Regions from separate parts of the Nonomuraea sp. NPDC049784 genome, predicted to be linked through region 1. Evidence: predicted binding sites of a transcription regulator. Region 1 holds the regulator's gene; the other holds the start of a gene.
The links. Region 1 encodes HrcA, which represses chaperone genes, less so after heat shock. Its sites were predicted from a motif close to TTGGCACTCTCNNNNNGAGAGTGCCAA; they were not measured.

Region 1 (9,195 bases):
CAGTGCGAGGGCCAGGGCAACGGTCATGAGGGTGATCGCCAGGGAGGTGCCGGTCAGGCCGGGCGCGGGGGTCGCTCTCATCTGGGCCACGACCAGCAGCACGATCGTCCCCAGCCGCAACGCGGTGGGGACGATTTCGGAGGGCGCACGCATCACCTCACGACGGTATCGGGTTGCCTGCCCGTGCCGGTAAGGGCGCGTCCCCTGCGGGCGACGAGGTACGCCTGAGCGCCGATGGTGAGCCCGACGAACAGCAGGACCCCGCTGGGGGAGGAGGTGAGGCCGAGGGCCTGACCGGCGAAGTAGAGGCCGACGCGGGTCGCGATCGAGGCCAGCCACGCCAGGAGGGTCCAGCCCGTGGCCCTCGACCAGGCGATGCCGGAGTCGTCCAGCCACACCCGTACGGTCGCCGCGCGCCACACACCGAGTGCGACGGCGACGACGGCCTCCACCACGAGCAGCCCAAGGCTGAGCGCGAGGTGACGGCCGTCGATGAGCCCGCCCGTGACGACGCCGACGACGATCATGACGGCGGCGGTGTAGAGGATGCCTCGCTTGGCCGTGGGGCGGGTTTTCATCTGGCGATAGACGACGAAGATCACGGCGAAGAGGACGACGAGGGACATTGGCATGTAATCCACGGGATTGACCGTAGGGATGAGAGGGGCGTAGAGGATCGGCCTGTGGGTTGAGAGCGAGGATCTCCACCCTGGGGTGGAGGCCGAGGTGAGGTGGAATTGGTTGGCCACGTGGAGGGGGCACGGGTTACCGTCCGAACATGCGCGTTCTCTCCGTAAATGTGGGCACAACGGTCGAGGCAGAGTGGGCGGGGAAGCTCGGGCGTACCGCTATCGACAAGCAGCGGGTCACGCACCGGGTGGAGGTGCTGGCCAACGGGCTCGCCGGTGACGAGCGGGCCGACAAGGAGCACCACGGCTCGCTCGATCACGCCGTCTACTCGTACGCCAGGGAGGACTACGACTGGTGGGAACGCGAGCTCGGGCGGGAGCTGCGTGACGGGCGGTTCGGGGAGAACCTCACCACGTCCGGCCTCGACGTCACCGGCGCCTTGATCGGTGAGCGGTGGCGGGTGGGCAGCGCCGTGCTGGAGGTGAGCGGGCCCCGGATTCCGTGCGTGGTGTTCCGCAACTGGATGGACGAGCCCGGATGGGTCAAGCGGTTCACGGAGGCGGGGCGGCCCGGGGCGTACCTGCGGGTGCTCGAGCTCGGTGAGCTGGGCACGGGGGACTCGGTGGAGATCGTCTCGCGGCCTGAGGCCGGAATCACGGTGGGCGACTGGTTCCGTGCCCGCCACGGGGACGCGGACGCGCTCCGCCGCATTCTGGCGGTTCCCGGGCATGATCCCGAGTGGGATCGCATGGCTGAGCGGGTGCTCGGCGACGTGCCGTCCTGAGCCTCCTTACGACGGGACTGGGCGATGTGTGGTGCTGGGGTCGTCTTGTGGTGGGGCTCGGCGACATGCCGTCCTGAGTCGCCTTGTGGCAGGGATCGGCGACGTGCCCTGCTGGGGCGCCGTGCGTGTTGCGCCGGGGCTGGACGGCGGGCGTCTCCGGGGGTGTGCTCATGGGACACCGCCGTCAACGATCCGCGCCACCTCCTCCGGGCTGGAGATCCCCGCGCCCACGATGCCGATGCCCGCCATGTGGGGACTCCTTTCGGCTGGTTCGGCATCAGTGGATACCTCGGGGGTTGCAGTTCGATAGCACTCCCGAGTACCCGGCAGACTGGAAGCGTGCCATCCACCCTGCCTGACGGCGATCCCGCGCCCACCTCGGGCGAGCTGCCCGACACCGCCCTGAGGGGCCTCGGCGAGCGTCCGTTCGGCTTCTACGTGCACGTGCCGTTCTGCGTGACCCGCTGCGGCTACTGCGACTTCAACACCTACACCGCCGCCGAGCTGGGCCCGGGCGCCTCGCAGCGGGACTACGCGGACACGGTCGTCGAGGAGATTCGCCTCGCGCGCCGCGTCCTGGGGGCGGCCGGCCTGCCGGTGGAGACGGTGTTCTTCGGCGGCGGCACGCCCACGCTGCTGCCTCCGGAAGACCTGGCCAGGATCCTGGCCGCGATCGACTCGGAGTTCGGGCTGCGGCCGGGGGCCGAGGTGACCACCGAGGCCAACCCCGAGTCCGTCGACCCCGCCTACCTCGACAAGCTCCGCCAGGGCGGCTTCAACCGGGTCAGTTTCGGCATGCAGAGCGCACGCGAGCACGTGCTCCACGTGCTCGACCGCCGGCACACCCCGGGCAGGGCGGCGACGGCCGTGAAGGAGGCGAAAGAGGCCGGGTTCGAGCACGTCAACCTCGACCTCATCTACAGCACGCCGGGCGAGTCCGACGACGACTGGCGGGCCTCGCTGGCCGCCGCGATCGAGGCCGGGCCCGACCACGTGTCGGCGTACTCGCTGATCGTCGAGGAGGGCACCAGGCTGGCGGCCAGGATCAGGCGCGGCGAGCTGCCCATGCCCGACGACGACGTGGCCGCCGACCGCTACCAGATCGCCGACGAGCTGCTGTCGCAGGCCGGGTTCAGCTGGTACGAGGTGTCCAACTGGGCCACGTCCGAGCAGGCGCGCTGCCGCCACAACCTGCTCTACTGGACTGGCGGCGACTGGTGGGCCGCCGGGCCCGGCGCCCACAGCCACGTCGGCGGCACCCGCTGGTGGAACGTCAAGCACCCGGCCGCCTACGCCCAGCGCCTGGCCGCCGGCGCCTCGCCCGCGCACGCGCGCGAGGTGCTCGGCGACGACGACCGGGCGGCCGAGCGGCTGATGCTGGAGCTACGGCTGTCGTCCGGCTACCCGCTGAGCGAGGTGGCGCCCGCCGCGCGCCCGGCCGTGGCGAGCGCCCTGGCACGCGGGCTGCTGGAGCCCGGACCGTTCAGGTCCGGGCTGATGGTGCTCACGCTCCAGGGCCGGCTGCTGGCCGACGCCCTCGTCAGGGATCTGCTGGTCTAGGTGATCATGCGGATGGAGAACGGGTAGCGATACCTCTCGCCCCGGTTGGTGGCCATGGCGGCCTGGATGTGGAAGATCAGGGACAGGATCCAGACGACCGGCAGCAGGAGCAGGCCGATGAAGACGACCACCAGGATGCCCGCCACGATGTAGCCGATGAACATCGTGATCTGGAAGTTGAGCGCCTCCGCCGCCTGATCCCTGACGTAGGGGGACTCGTCCTTCTTCATCAGGTAGATGATCAGCGGGCCGACCCAGGAGACCAGCAGGCCGAGCAGGTGCGCGAGCATCGCCATGGTGGTGTCGTCGGTGCCCGGGCGGGGGCCGAACCTGCCGGGGACGTACGGCTCTCCCAGATGCGGGGCGTACCCGTAGCCGGGCTGCTGCGGCGGGGGGCCGTAGCCCGGCGGGGGAGGGCCGTAGCTCGGGGGTTGCTGCCCGTAACCAGCCTGCCCGTAACCAGGCTGCCCGTAGCCCGGTTGGCCGTAGCCCGGTTGGCCGTACCCGGGCTGGCCGTACCCGGGCTGGCCGTACCCAGGCTCGGAGCCGGGCTGCTGTCCGTAGCTCGACGGCTGGGGGCCGGAGCCCTGGCTGGGAGGGATGTCCGATGGTGGGACGAAGCGGGTGGCGTCGTCGTCCGGCGCCGGCTGCGGGGGGTCCTGGCTCATGATGCCTCCGTAACGAAGTCGATCAGTTCCTCGACCCGGCCGAGCAGTTCCGGCTCCAGGTCTGTGTACGTGGAGACGGCGCCGAGGATCCGCCGCCACGCCTCCGCGGGCTCCATGCGCCAGCCCAGGGCGGCGATCACGCCCTCTTTCCACGGCACTCCGCGCGGCACGGCGGGCCAGGCGGGAATGCGCAGCACGGACGGCTTGACCGCCTGCCAGATGTCGATGAACGGATGCCCCACGACGAGCACGTCCGGCGAGGTGATCTCGGCCGCGATCCTGCTCTCCTTGGACCCGGGCACGAGATGGTCCACCAGCACCCCCAGCCGGCGCCCCGGCTCAGGGCCGAACTCCGCCACGACGGCCGGCAGGTCGTCCACGCCCTCCAGGTATTCGACCACGACCCCCTCGACCCGCAGGTCATGACCCCAGATCTTCTCGACCAGGGCGGCGTCGTGCACGCCCTCCACGTAGATCCGGCTCTCCCTGGCCACCCTCGCCCGCAGCCCCTCCACGGCGATCGAGCCGGACGCGCTGCGCCTGGAGCCCGTGGGGGCCGCCGTCGGGCGTACCAGCGTCACGGGCTTGCCCTCCAGCAGGAACGCGGCGGGCGCGAGCGGGAACAGCCGGCGCTTGCCGAACCGGTCTTCGAGCGTGACGGCCTCCTTGTCGCAGGCCACTATGGCGCCGCAGAAGCCGCTGTCGGCGTCCTCCACGACGAGGTCCAGCTCGGCGGGCACCTTCGGGATCTTGCCCTTCCCCGGCCGCCGCCAATTCCCCGCCAGCACATCGCCCTCGTACACACGGGGACCGTAGCAAATCACCCGCCGACTGCAAGGCGCTTCCGCGCGCCGTTACGGCGTACCAGCACGACGACGGTGCCGATGATGGCCACGAGCAGCCCCGCGCCGGGGATCAGGAGGAGCGCGGCCACCCCGCCGACGATGCCGCCCGCGGCCGAGGCCAGCTCACGGCCCACGCCGTAACGCACGTCGGCCTGCTCCTGGGTGGTGCAGGTCAGCTGGTAGTCGCCCTTGGACGGGGAGTTGATCACGAGGATCTGCTCCCAGGTGACGGCTCCGGACGTGACCCTCTGCGAGCCCGTGGTCTTGGCGAGCCTGGCCTGGCCCGAGATCTGGCACTCGTAGTGGACGGCAGTGTCGCTGGAAAGGTAGATCGCGGGCTTGTTCGCCGGGTCGATCGGCAGCGTCACGCTTTCGCCGGATGCGAACGTCCTGGACGGGGCGATGTCGCTCACGCTGCTCACAAGGCCCGTGGAGAACACGACGACACCGACGATCGCGCACACGGCGAAGATCGCCCAGACGAGCCCGATCCACCAAAGACGCGGTTTGATGGCTTTCGAGTCGATTCGAGGGGGAAATTGGGGTTGTTGGCCGTATTGTCCGTACTGAGGAGGTGGGCCGTATTGGGGCGGCCGGCCGTACTGCGGTGGCGGGCCGTACTGCGGCGGAGGTCCGTACTGTGGCGGAGGCTGCCCGTAACCGGGCTGGGACCCGGGCTGGGGGCCGTAGCCAGGTTGGGAGCCGGGCTGCGGGCCGTACGGCGGAGGCGGGGAATTGTCGCTCATGTCGGCAAGTGTGGTACTTGCCCCTTGTAAGAAGCTAGGAGCCAGGTTGCGACCTGGTGTTATCGCACCTTGTGGGCGAGAGCCGTACACTTGGCACTCAGGAACACAGAGTGCTAGATGGTTGTGTTCCTCAGATGTCAGAGGCAGGAGGTGAGCACGTGCTCGACGATCGGAAGCTGGCGGTGCTCCGCGCCATTGTCGAAGACTACGTGTCCACCAACGAACCGGTGGGCTCCAAGGCGCTCGCCGAGCGCCACAATCTGAAGGTCTCCCCGGCGACGGTCAGAAACGACATGGCCGCGCTGGAGGAGGAGGGTTACATCACCCAGCCGCACACCAGCGCGGGCCGCGTGCCGACGGACAAGGGCTACCGCCTGTTCGTCGACCGGCTCTCGCAGGTCAAGCCCCTGTCGGGGGCCGAGCGCAGGGCCATTGAGACGTTCCTCGCGGGCGCGGTCGACCTGGACGACGTGGTCACCCGCACGGTCCGGCTGCTCGCGCAGCTGACCAGGCAGGTGGCGGTCGTGCAGTACCCGACGCTGACGCGTTCGACGGTCAGGCACGTCGAGCTGGTGCCGCTGAACGACCGGCGGGTCATGCTCGTGCTGATCACCAACACCGGCCGCGTCGAGCAGCGCGTGATCGAGCTGCCCGAGGTGGTGGAGGACACCCGCATCGCCCATCTGCGCGCGGTGCTCAACGCCTGCCTCGACGGCTGCGGCCTGAGCTCCGTGCCCGAGCTCGTCGCCGACCTGCCCGAGCGGCTGCCCGTCGAAGACCGGCCCGCGGTGGCCACGATCCTGTCGGTGCTGCTCGAGACGCTGGTCGAGCGGCACGACGAGAAGATCGTGTTCGCCGGCGCGGCCAACCTCGCGGGTGCCGACTTCACGACCGGTCTGCGCGACGTGCTCGAGGCGCTGGAGGAGCAGGTCGTGCTCATGCGGCTGCTGGGCGAGACAACCGCAGACACTCCGTCCGCGCTCACCGTGCGCATCGGCTCCGAAAACCCCTACCTGCGGGGCACATCCATCGTCGCGACCGGATACGGTTCTGGCGACAACCAACTGGCCCGGCTCGGCGTGCTGGGGCCGACGAGGATGGATTACCCCGTTACGATGGGCGCCGTGCGCGCGGTGGCACGCTACGTCAGCCAGATCCTGGCTGCATCATAAGAGGTCGATAAGTGGCAAACAGCGACTACTACGCCACCCTCGGGGTGCGCCGTGACGCCAGTCAGGACGAGATCAAGAAGGCGTACCGCCGCCTGGCCCGCGAGCTGCATCCGGACGTGAACCCCGATCCTGAGACCCAGGAGCGGTTCAAGGAGATCACGCAGGCCTACGAGGTGCTGTCCGACCCGAACAAGCGCCAGATGTACGATCTGGGTGGCGACCCCTTCGGCGGCGCGGGAGCAGGTGCGGCCGCCGGCGGCTTCGGGGCGGGCTTCCCCTTCAGCGACATCATGGACGCCTTCTTCGGCACCGCGGCCGGCACCCGGGGGCCGCGCTCGCGGGCCCGCAGGGGGCGCAACGCCACCATCCGGGTCGAGCTCGACCTGCGCGAGACGGCGTTCGGGACCACCCGCGAGCTGGTCGTCGACACGGCCGTGCTCTGCGAGGTCTGCCACGGGGCCGGCGCGGCGCCCGGCACGCATCCCGACACCTGCGACATGTGCAACGGGCGCGGCGAGATCTCCCAGGTCACCCGCTCGTTCCTGGGTCAGGTCATGACCTCGCGGCCGTGCCCGCAGTGCGGCGGGTTCGGCACCATCATCCGCCACCCCTGCCAGGAGTGCTCCGGCGACGGCCGGGTGCGCACCCGCCGTACGATCAAGGTCCGCATCCCCGCGGGCGTCGAGGACGGCACCCACATCCAGCTCGCCGGCGAGGGCGAGGTCGGCCCCGGTGGCGGCCCTCCCGGAGACCTGTTCCTGGAGATCGTCGAGCGGCCTCACGAGATCTTCGAGCGGCGCGGTGACGACCTCCACTGCACCGTGCAGCTCCCGATGACGGCCGCCGCGCTCGGCACCATCCTGGCGGTCGAGACGCTCGACGGCTCCGAGGAGGTCGATGTCCGCCCCGGCACGCAGGCGGGCCAGGTCATCACCATGTACGGGCGGGGCGTGCAGCGGCTCAACGAGTCGGGCCGCGGCGACCTGCTGATCCACGTCAACGTCGAGACCCCGACCCGGCTCGACCCCCCACAGGAGGAGCTGCTGCGCGAGCTGGCCAAGCAGCGGGGCGAGGAGCGGCCGCCGGGCAAGTTCGCCCCCGGCCAGCAGGGCTTCTTCTCCCGGCTGCGCGACGCCTTCAACGGCAGGTGACGTGACCGTCCCGGTGTTCCTGTCCCAGGAGCTGGACGGGCCCGAGCTGACGCTCGCCGGCCCCGAGGGGCGGCACGCGGCCTCCGTGCGGCGCCTGCGGGCCGGCGAGCGGGTCGATCTGACGGACGGCGCCGGTACGGTCGCCGAGTGCGTCGTACGCGAGGTGCTGAAGGACGCACTCAGGCTCGACGTGCTGCGCCGCTACGAACTCGAGCCGCCCGAGCCGCGGCTGGTCGTCGTCCAGGGGCTGCCCAAGGGCGACAGGGGCGAGCTGGCGGTCGAGATGATGACCGAGGCCGGCGTCGACGTCATCGTGCCCTGGGCGGCCTCGCGCAGCATCGCCCAGTGGAAGGGCGACAAGGTGGCCAAGGGGCTGCACCGGTGGCGCTCCACCGCTCGCGAGGCGGGCAAGCAGGCCCGCAGGTTCCACCTGCCCGAAGTGACCGAGCCCGCCACCACCGCGCAGGTCGAGGAGCTGCTGGCGGGCGCGGCGCTGGGCCTGGTGCTGCACGAGGAGGCGGCCGAGCCGCTGTCGGGCGTGGCGCTGCCCGCGTCGGGCGACATCGTGATGGTCGTGGGGCCCGAGGGCGGCGTCTCGGACGAGGAGCTGGCCGGGTTCCGGGCGGCCAAGGCGGTGTCCGTGCTGCTGGGGCCCACGGTGCTGCGTACGTCCACGGCAGGGGTGGCGGCGGCCTCCGTGCTGCTCACGCGTACCGGACGCTGGTAGGGCTTTCAGGGCGTCGTGTGGGAGGCGTCCACCAACGGGCTGGTCAAGTCGGTGGGGGCGTCGGTGATGTCATTGGGTGGGCACTCATCGACCGGGCACGCCGTGGGCTGCAGCGTGTCCTCCGCCGACGGCGATGGCGACGGAGTGGGCGAGGCCGAGGGGCAGTCGGACGGCGGGTCGGCCTGTTCGGCCTGGGGCGTCGGGCACGCGGTCGGGGTCGGGGTGGGCGTCTGAGACGGCCTGCTGGTCGATTCCGCCCTCTTCGAGGGCCGGGGCGTCGGGCTCTTGGAGATCTCGGGGACCACGACGGGGTGCTGGTCGTGGGTCGGCTGCCTGGAGGGCGGCGGCGGTTCCTGGGAGCGCGTGGTGGAGGAGTTGGACGGGACCCTGGAGGTCTCGTTCTCCACAGGTTGCGAGTTGATGATCTGTGTGCGCAGCTGCGGAACGGCCATCACGATCGTTCCCGCTACCAGGACGGCGCTGGCGGCGGCCGCGCCCGCACGCCACCAGAACAGGTTACGGACGCCGCGCCGCTCGATGCGGGCGCGGATGATCTCCAATCCATCCGGCGAGGGCACGACCGCGTCCGCCTCCGCGCGGAGCGCACGGCGCAGGAGATCGCCGTACTCGTCGGGGGGCTGGGTCATGACATTTTCTCCAGAACGGATCGCAGTGCGGCCATGCCACGTGCCGTGTGGCTCTTGACCGCTCCCTTGCTGATGCCCATCGCGTGGGCGATCTCAGCTTCGGACAGGTCACCGTAGTACCGCAGAACCAGTGCTTCTCTCTGTCGGGTTGGCAGGGCACGTAACGCCTCGATGACGGCGGAGCGTTCCAGCTCGCCGATCGCGCCGTTCTCGGCGCTCGGGGCATCGGGCAGCCCCTTGGGAGCGTACTTCTCGACGACCGCGC
Region 2 (9,195 bases), on a different contig from region 1:
CCTCCGACTCGACCAGCTCGCACCGGCCCGCGCCGAGCCCGGCCAGGCGGCCGAGGAAGCCGGCGTTCACGGCGCGGTCGATGCCGACCGTGTGCACGCGCATGGCCGACAGCGCGCCGCCGGCCTGCTCCAGGATCTGGTCCTCGTTGCCCACCTGGCCGTCGGTGACCAGCACCACGACGCGTTCGCGCTCGTTCCTTGCGCCCAGGAGCGCGATGGCCCGGCGCAGCGGCTCCAGCAGCTCGGTGCCGCCTCGGGCGTCCACGCGGGCGAGGTGCTCGACGGCGCGGTACCGGTTGCGGTCGGACGCCTCCACCAGCCCCTCGAACGCCTCCTCCACCACGGAGTCGAACGTCAGCACCGCGAACCTGTCGTGCTCCGTCAACGTGTCGACGATGCGGGCCGCGGCCCTCCGGGCGGTGACCATCTTCCAGCCGCCCATGCTGCCCGAACGGTCGAGCACCAGCACCAGGTCGCGCGGCGCGCGCGTGGACTGGAGCGGCGGCGGCACGACGGTGAGCGCGAACGTGCCAGTGCCGTCCGATCGGCCGTCGAGCTGCAACGACGTGGACCCGTCGAACGACAGCCGCAGGATGAAGTCGCGGTCGAGCCGCTCGCCCGGGCGCAGGCGTACCGTATTGCCCTCCTCCTCGACCACGTGGAGGCTCGAGGCCAGCTCACGCAGCTCCAGCCCGGCCGCGTCCACGGTCGCGCGCAGTGACAGACGCACGGGGTCGGGGAAGCCAGGCAGCAGGACGGGCGGACTGATCCTGGACGCGTCGGGCACCGCGTCGGTGTCGGGCGCGGCGCCGTCGCCAGCGGGCGGGCCGTCGATGGGGCTGCCCGGGATGTAGCGCGGGGCCACGACCAGCGGGAAGCGGAACGTGGCCGCCCCATCCTCGTACGGCAGCGGCTGGCTCATGGTCAGCCTGACCGAGACGCGCTCGCCGGGCAGGATGTTGCCCACCCTGATCGTGAACACGTCGGGCCGGTCCTCCTCAGCGATCGCCGCCCGCCTGCCCTCGCGCAGCGCCTGGTCGTAGTCGGCCCTGGCCTGGGCGCGTTCCTTCAGCACGCCCTCGACCACCCGGTCGTCGGCCTCCATCCTGAACCCGGTGACGGCCGCCCTGTCGGGCAGCGGGAAGACGTACGTGGCCTCGAGCGTGACGTCGAACGGGTTCCTGAACCCCTGCGTGACCTCGACCCCGGCGATGAGCCCGGAGATGTCGGCGGCCACGTCCACGCTCTCCAGCGGCAGGTTGCCGCGCTCCGTCCGCAGCGCGCCGATCCCGGCGTCCGGCACCGGCAGGCACCGTGCGGGCTCCAGCGAAGTGATCTTCATCTCAGCTCCCTCTCTTCGAGCACCGCGAGCAGCGGCCCCGCCGCCGCCAGCACCGCCTGAACGTCCTCCTCGGTGGGGGCCCTGCCCGCATCCAGCACGAGCCGCACCCCGTCCGCGAGCCTGAACCCTGTGACCATGGGGGCAGCGCCATGGCTCCCCGGCACGCCACCCGGCCGGCCGGCCGTCTCGTCACGGGTCGCGCCTTGGCCGGCCGTCTCGTGAGCCCGTGTGGCCGCCTTCCCCGGCCGATCAGCCCAGAACCGCCCTCGCGCGGTCTCCCCACCGGCGCGTGCGCCACCGTCTCGGGTGTGCGTGATGCCGGTTGCGGCACCTGCGCCGTCGTGCGTGGCATGGGTATCGCGTCCCGGGCCGACGTGCGTGGCGTCGGCTTCTGGCCACGCGCGACCCTCAGGCGCGGGCCCGTGCTTCATCGGCGCCTCGCCGAGCAACGCGTCCTCCGGCCGAGCCGCCGCGTCCGGCCGAGGCGTCGTGTCGGGCCGAGCTGCCGTGTCCGGCCGAGGCGTCGCGGCTGGTGTCGCGGCGTTGCCCGGCCGCGCTGGGCGGCCTGGCCCGGCAACGTCGTCCATCGCCGACGAGCCCTCCAGCACGGGGGCGGTCTCCGGGGGAGAAGCGCCACCGAGCCTCGGAGCGGCGTCCGGCTCAGAGGCGGTGTGCAGCCCCGGAGCGATGTCCGTTCTCGAGGTGGCAGCCGTCCCCGGAACGGCGTCCGTCCCCGGGGCGGCGTTCGGTCTCGGGGTGGCGCTCGATCCGAGGGCACCGTCGGGTGCCGGGGTGGCGCTCGATCCGAGGGTGGCGTCGAGTCCCTGGGCGGAGGGGGAGGGCGCGAGGCCGGTCGTGGCTTCCAGCATGCGATCCGTGGCGCCCGCCAGAGCCGCCTGGATCTGGGCGATCGAGTGGCCGGCCGCCTGCAGGCGCTTGACGGCCACCAGCTGCAGCAGGTGCCTCCGGCCGTACTGGGCGATCCTGCCGCGCCGGGTCAGGGGCGGGTCCACCAGGCCGATCGTCGTGTACCACCTGATCAGCCGCTCTCCGGGCACGTCACGGACCCGGCCGTTGACCGGCGCCGCGCCGCCGCGCAGGGCGCGTGCCGCTCGTTCGGCCAGCTCGCCGATGGTCCAGGTGTCGCTCATACCTCCACAATGACACTGTCATTATTACACTGTCAACAACGAGGCGGAATGCCCGCCGCCATGTCGTTGTCCTTCTAAATAGGGAAAAAGTCCGACCTACGGGGAGGAATACGACATGGCCGCGATTACCGGCCCCCTTTCGGGTGAGGCCAAGAACACCGTCGCGGAGGCTCTGCAGGGCGCCCTGGTCGATCTCATCGACCTTTCGCTGGTCGCCAAGCAAGAACACTGGAACCTCATCGGCCCTCACTTCCGCTCGATCCATCTCCAGCTCGACGAGCTCACCGAGCTGGCCAGGAGACACATGGACACCATCGCCGAACGCGCCGTCGCGATCGGTGCCAACCCGGACGGCCGTTCCGCCACGGTCGCCAGGGCCACGAAGCTCCAGCAGCCGGAGTCCGGCTGGCTGGAGGACGGGAAGGTGGTGGCGACGATCACCGACCTGCTGGACGGCGTCAGCAGGCGGATGCACGAGCGCGTCCGGGTCACTGACGAGCCCGACCCGGTGACGCAGGACCTGCTCATCGCGGTGGCACAGGACATCGACAAGCAGCACTGGATGTTCCAGGCCATGGCCTGACCTGCCGGAAAGCCCGGGAGCCCGATCAGGGAGCCCGGGCTTTGGCATGTCGTGACCGGCTTCGCCATGCCTATGGAGACGGCCGAACGTGTCCGCCCACCGGCGTCCGGTGCTCCGGGGCGCGCCCATGGGGGGCACGGACTGCCACGAAGACGCGGGGCGCCGGGTCGTGTACGTGCGTTAGCCGCATGATCGCGTGGAGGGAGTCCGGGGTTTGCGCAGAGTTTGATGTCGCGAGTCCCTGTCATTCATGTCGGTGCGGTCGACTAGCGTGGCACCTAGAGGGAGGCCCCACGATGTCCCACAAGACTCTCCTCCGCACGGGCCCGCTCTGGCGGGGCGGCACCAGCCCGTATGGTCCGCTCGGCCTGCCGGACGCCGACGGTCTCGCGCTGCCGTCCGGCTTCACCGGCAGGGTGGTGGCCCGTTCAGGCCACAAGGTCGCCGGGTTGACCTGGCACGCGGCGCCCGACGGCGGCGCCTGCTTCCCCGACGGCGCCGGCTGGATCTACGTGTCCAACTCCGAGCTCCCGCTGCTCGGCGGAGCCTCGGCGCTGCGCTTCCGCCCGGACGGCACCATCGGTGACGCGTACCGCATCCTATCGGGCACCGACCTCAACTGCGCGGGCGGCGCCACGCCGTGGCACACCTGGCTGTCGTGCGAGCTCGGCGACCGCGGCCGCGTCTTCGAGTGCGATCCCTACGGCGCGCGGGCCGCGCGCCCCCGCCTGTCCATGGGCCGCTTCAGACACGAGGCCGCCGCCTGCGACACGGAGCGGCACGTGATCTACATGACCGAGGACGAGCCCGACGGCTGCTTCTACCGGTTCAGGCCCGGCGACTGGGGAGACCTGACGGAGGGCACGCTGGAGGTCCTGTGCGCCGCGGGCCGCTGGGAGGCGGTGCCCTCACCGGCGGCCCTGTTCACGGCGGCTCGCCACCAGGTCGACGACGCCCGCCACTTCGACGGCGGCGACGGCTGCCACTACGCGGGCGGGGTGTGCTACTTCACCACCAAGGGCGACACGGCCCTGTGGGCCTACGACACGCAGTCCGCCACGCTCGACCGGCTGTGCGAGGGCGTGCGCGCCATCACCGCGGCCCCTTCGGGCGACCTCTACGTGGCCAGGGAGACGACGGAGATCGACGTCATCACCCCCGACCGCGCGGTCACGCCGTTCCTCAGGCTGGAGGGGCACGCCGGGGCGGAGCTGACCGGGCTGGCCTTCTCGCCGGGCGGCGAGCGGCTCTACCTCTCGGCCAGGCGCGGCCGCACCGAGGGTCGCACGTTCGAGGTGGCGGGCCCGTTCCGCGCCTGATCAGGTCAGATAGCGCACCAGCGCAAGTTTCAGCTCGTCCACCAGCTCCGCGCCGCGCTTGGGCGGCGCGGAGGTGACCAGCGGCATCACCGCCTTCACCATGGCCACCGTCATCGTCCCCATGAGCGCCCCGCGATCTTCCGGCAGATCAGGGGAGCGGCGGCGCAGCATGGCGGCGACCTGCCGGGCGATGTCGGCGTGGAGCCGCTGCGACGCCGCGGCCAGCTGATCGCCCGTCGCCGACCCGTACAGCAGCGACCAGTACGCCGGTGACGCGCTCTTGAACCTGACGCTCTCGTCCACGAGCTGCCCCACCAGCGCCTCCAGCGGCACCTCCGGGGTGACGGCGGCGAGCCGCGCGGCCCAGAACTCCTGCCGGTCGACGGTGTAGCGCGCCACCAGCCCGTCCAGGATCTCCTCCTTGTTGCGGAAGAACTGGTACAGCGACCCCGGCGACATCCCAGCCCGCGCGGCGACGTTGTTCGTCGTCATGCCCGGATATCCCACCTCGGCGATCACCGACTCGGCGGCGTCGAGGATCTCGGCCATGCGCTTCAGGCCGCGCGCCTGCCGGCGGACCGTGCGTTCAGGCATGGGTCTCCTCATTGACAAATACGAGCATTCACTTGTATTTCTGATTCGGTAACGAAAACACGAGTAGTTTACCGGGTTTTGTCCAGGGGGGAGGCGACATGGCGGTGAACACGCAGGTCCGGCCGGCTCGGGAGGAGATGGGTGGGCCACCGCTGCGCAGGCTGGGATTCCTGCTCGTACGGCGCCGCAGGATCGTGCTCGCGCTGGCCGCCGTCGTGCTCGTCGCGGCCGCGGCGCTGGCGGCGGGGGCGGTGCCGCGGCTGTCGCTGGCCAGGTTCGAGGCGCCGGGGAGCGAGTCCGACCGGGCGCAGGCCGAGCTGGTCCAGCGCTTCGGCACCGGCAGCCCCGACATGATCTTCCTGGCGACCGTCAGGTCCGGCACCGTGGACGATCCCGCGGTGGAGGCCGAGGGCAGGCAGCTGACCGCGCGGGTCGCCGGGCAGGAGGGCGTCGCCGAGTCCGCCTCGTACTGGACACGGGGCAAGCCCGCCACCCTGCGCAGCGAGGACGGCAAGCACGCGCTGATCGTGGTGCGCATCCCCGGGGACGCCGATCACGTGCGCGCGCAGGTGCTGCCCAGGCTCGTGCCCGAGATCACCAAGGGCACCGGTCTGCTCGAGGTGCGGGCCGGGGGAGGGGAGGAGGTCTTCAGGGAGACCGTGCCGCTGGCCAGGCAGGACTTCGTGCGGGCCGAACTGGTCATCTTCCCGCTGGCGTTCGTGCTGCTCTGGCTCTACCAGCGGCGGGCCATGGCGGCCCTGGTGCCGATCCTGGCCGGGGTGCTCGCGATGGTGATCGGGCTGGCGCTCCTGCGCGGCGTCGTGCTATTCGCCAATATTTCAACGTTCGCCCTGAACCTGACTCTGGCCATGGGGCTCGGGCTCGGCATCGACTACTGCCTGTTCGTGATCCAGCGCTTCCGCGAGGAGACGCGGCGCGGCGCCGGCCGGGCGAGCGCGGTCGCCGGCGCGGTCGAGCACGCGGGGCGGACTGTGCTGTTCAGCGGGCTCACCGTGGCCGCGTCCCTGGCCGTGCTCTTCGCGCTGCCGTTCGACTTCCTGCGGTCCTTCGCGTACGCGGGCATCGCCGTCGTCCTCGGCGGCCTGTTCGCGGCGGTGATCGTACTGCCCGCGGTGCTCACCTCGATCGGTGGCACGATGCTGCCCAGGCGGGCCGGGCCCGAGCGGGAGTCCCGGTTCTGGCACGCGCTGGCCACCAGGGTGATGCGCCGGCCGCTGGCGTCCGGGGGGCTGGCGACGGCGGTGCTGCTGCTGCTCGCCTCGCCGTTCCTGGGGCTGCGATTCGGCGTGGCGGACGATCGCATCCTGCCCCCGGAGGCGTCGTCCCGGCAGACCCAGGAGGTCATCCGCCAGTCCTTCCCCGCGGAGGAGACCGACGCCATCCAGATCATCTCGAAAGATCGGGCAGCGGGGGATGTTTCGCAGTACGCTGTGACGCTGTCCCGCCTGCCCGGGGTCGCCCAGGTCGACTCAGCCGCCGGCTCGTTCGCGGAAGGCCGGCGGGTGGGCGACGGCGACCCGCGAAGGTTCCAGGGGCAGGGCGCCTGGGTCTCCGTGGTCCCGTCCGGCGAGGCGCTCGCCGACGACCCCGTGCGGCTGGTGGAGGCCGTACGCGCCGTCGAGCCGCCCTTCGAGGTCCTCGTCGGCGGCTACCCGGCCGAGCTGGCCGACTACCGGGCCTCGGTCGTCGACAGGCTCCCGCTGGTGCTGGCCCTCATGCTCGGCGTCACGTTCCTGGTGCTGTTCGGGATGACCAGAAGTCTGATCATCCCGATCAAGGCGTCGCTCCTGAACGTCCTCAGCCTGGGCGTCATGTTCGGAGCCATCGTCTGGGTCTTCCAGGACGGCAACCTCTCCGGCCTGCTCGGGTTCACCCCGACGGGCACGCTCGACCCCAGCATCCCGATCCTGATGCTCTGCGTCGCGTACGGCCTGTCGATGGACTACGAGGTGTTCCTGCTCTCCCGCATCAAGGAGGAGTACGACAGGACGGGCGACACCGAGGAGGCCGTGGCCGGCGGCCTGCAGAAGGGCGCGCCGCTGATCACGGCCGCCGGCGGCATCCTGGCGCTCACGTTCGCCGCCTACGCCACGGCGCAGGTGACGTTCGTGCAGATGCTGGGCGTCGGCATGGCGGTGGCCGTGCTGGTGGACACGACCGTGATCAGGGCGGTGCTCGTACCGAGCCTGATGCGCCTGGCGGGCCCGCTCAACTGGTGGCCTAGAGGTCGCGCGACCACATCTGCTCGGTGACCTCGACCCCGTTCTCCGTGCCCTTCTCCTCCGACTCCAGCTCGAACCCGGCCGCCTGGTAGATGCGCCGCGCGCTCACCAGGCAGTCGCGGGTCCACAGGGTGATCCGCTTGTACCCCTCGGCCTTGGCGTGCCGCAGGCACTCATCCACGAGCCTCCGCCCGATCCCGAGCCCCCGGGCGGAGGGCTCCACCAGCAACATCCGCAGCTTGGCCGTCGTCTCGTCCTGGCGCACGCAGAACACACACCCGGCCCGCTCCCCGTTCACCTCGGCGATCCATCCCGCGTCGCGCGAGAAGTCCAGGTCGCCGACGATCCTGGCGACGAGCTGCTCGAAGCCGGTGCCCCAGCCGTACTCGCTGGCGTAGAGGTCCCCGTGCCGGAAGGCGACCCAGCCGAGGTCGCCGGTGCGCGGGGGCCTGATCACGTACGCCAGCTGTGCGCCCTCGGACCCCAGCACCCGCCTGATCGTGGCCATGCTGGTGACCAGCCGCTCCTGGCCCTCGTCCGGCAGCCCGGACAGCAGCCGCTCGATCTCCTCGGCCGAGCGCTCGTCGAGCGACCGGAACGTCTCCGCGCCCGCGGCGGTGAGCCGTACGAGCTGCTTGCGCGCGTCCGACGCGGACCGCTCGCGCGAGACCAGACCGTCGCCGTCCAGCCGGGTCAGGATCCTGCTGAGGTAGCCCGCGTCCAGGTCGAGCAGGGCGCGCAGCTCTCCGGTCTCCATCGGCGCGGTATGCGCCAGTTCGAACAGCACCCTCACCTCGGTCAGCGAATACGGCGAGTCGAGCAGGCCTGCCTGCAGAACGCCGATCACTTTCGTATAGAACCGATTGAAGGCCCTGATCTCAGAGACTCTTGCCTCTGTCAACGAATTCATTGCCATAGTCAACCATGAAAGGATCCCGGTTGTGAAGCAGGTCTACGTAGGCGGATATGGCCCAGGCATTTTCACGCTCGGCGGCGGGCTCACCAGAGTGGCGTCGCCGTCGTTCCTGGCCGCTCATCCGACCTTGCCGGTGCTGTACGCGGCGGGCGAGCTCCAGCGCGGCTGGCTGACCGCGTTCCAGGCCGGGGGGAGCCTGAGCCTGCTGGACGAGCGGCCGAGCGAGGGCGACAGCCCCTGCCACGTCGCCGTGGACCCGACGGGCAGCGTGCTGGCGGCGGCCAACTACGGCGACGGCACGGCCGTCATCTACCGCCTTGACTCCCGTGGCGCCTTCGAGGGCGATCCGATCGTGCTGCGCCACAAGGGCTCCGGCCCGAACAAGGACCGTCAGGAGGGGCCGCACGCCCACCAGGCCGTCTTCCACGACGGGATCCTGCACGTCTCCGACCTCGGCACCGACGAGATCCGCCGCTACCGCTACGACGGCACTGTCCTGGAGCCGATCCCGATCCACCCGGGCACGGGCCCGCGCCACTTCGGGTTCATCGGGTCCCGCCTGTACGTGGCGGGCGAGCTCAACGGCACCGTCACCCTCATCGACGGCGAGCGCCGCACCGTCGCCCCCGCCTCACGCGAGGAGGGCGAGAACTATCCGTCCCACCTCCAGATCGAGGGCGACCTCGTGTACGTCGCCAACCGCGGCCCCAACACGATCTCGGTGCTGCGCGCCGCGGACCTCTCGCCGGTGGCCGAGGTGTCGTCGGGCGGCCACTGGCCCAGGCATTTCGCCATCGACGGCACCACCATGTACGTGGCCGGCCAGCAGTCGGACGTCATCACCGTCTTCGAACTGAAAGACGGCGTTCCCCAGCCTTCCGGGCAGGCGTACGAGGTCGAACGCCCGGCCTGCGTACTGATCATGTGACTTCCTCGCGGCCCCGAGGCCCGGCTCAGTCCAGCGTGTACTCCTGGATCGAGTCGGCGAGCTGCACGCACAGCTCCTCGGCGTCGAGCCGCTTCTCGATCAGCTTCAGGTCCTCGATC

Region 2: AB0J09_RS39320 (DNA starvation/stationary phase protection protein) is a predicted target of HrcA. The motif match lies at 2,503-2,529, and genes of this name have one in related genera.

The regions. Positions count from the first base shown of each region.
Region 1 covers NZ_JBFAMX010000049.1:22,626-31,820, reverse strand. The annotation lists gene AB0J09_RS14185 (sensor histidine kinase) at 1-153, opposite strand, end outside; gene AB0J09_RS14180 (hypothetical protein) at 153-641, opposite strand; gene AB0J09_RS14175 (MOSC domain-containing protein) at 779-1,414, shown strand; gene hemW (radical SAM family heme chaperone HemW) at 1,754-2,974, shown strand; gene AB0J09_RS14165 (DUF4870 domain-containing protein) at 2,971-3,642, opposite strand; gene AB0J09_RS14160 (DUF3097 domain-containing protein) at 3,639-4,445, opposite strand; gene AB0J09_RS14155 (hypothetical protein) at 4,463-5,233, opposite strand; gene hrcA (heat-inducible transcriptional repressor HrcA) at 5,392-6,405, shown strand; gene dnaJ (molecular chaperone DnaJ) at 6,417-7,556, shown strand; gene AB0J09_RS14140 (16S rRNA (uracil(1498)-N(3))-methyltransferase) at 7,558-8,283, shown strand; gene AB0J09_RS14135 (hypothetical protein) at 8,289-8,930, opposite strand; gene AB0J09_RS14130 (SigE family RNA polymerase sigma factor) at 8,927-9,195, opposite strand, start outside.
Region 2 covers NZ_JBFAMX010000298.1:1,923-11,117, reverse strand. The annotation lists partial or broken gene AB0J09_RS39330 (VIT domain-containing protein) at 1-1,342, opposite strand, end outside; gene AB0J09_RS39325 (MerR family transcriptional regulator) at 1,339-2,493, opposite strand; gene AB0J09_RS39320 (DNA starvation/stationary phase protection protein) at 2,609-3,076, shown strand; gene AB0J09_RS39315 (alkaline phosphatase PhoX) at 3,373-4,395, shown strand; gene AB0J09_RS39310 (TetR/AcrR family transcriptional regulator) at 4,396-4,989, opposite strand; gene AB0J09_RS39305 (MMPL family transporter) at 5,088-7,262, shown strand; gene AB0J09_RS39300 (helix-turn-helix domain-containing GNAT family N-acetyltransferase) at 7,231-8,079, opposite strand; gene AB0J09_RS39295 (beta-propeller fold lactonase family protein) at 8,174-9,076, shown strand; gene thiI (tRNA uracil 4-sulfurtransferase ThiI) at 9,102-9,195, opposite strand, start outside.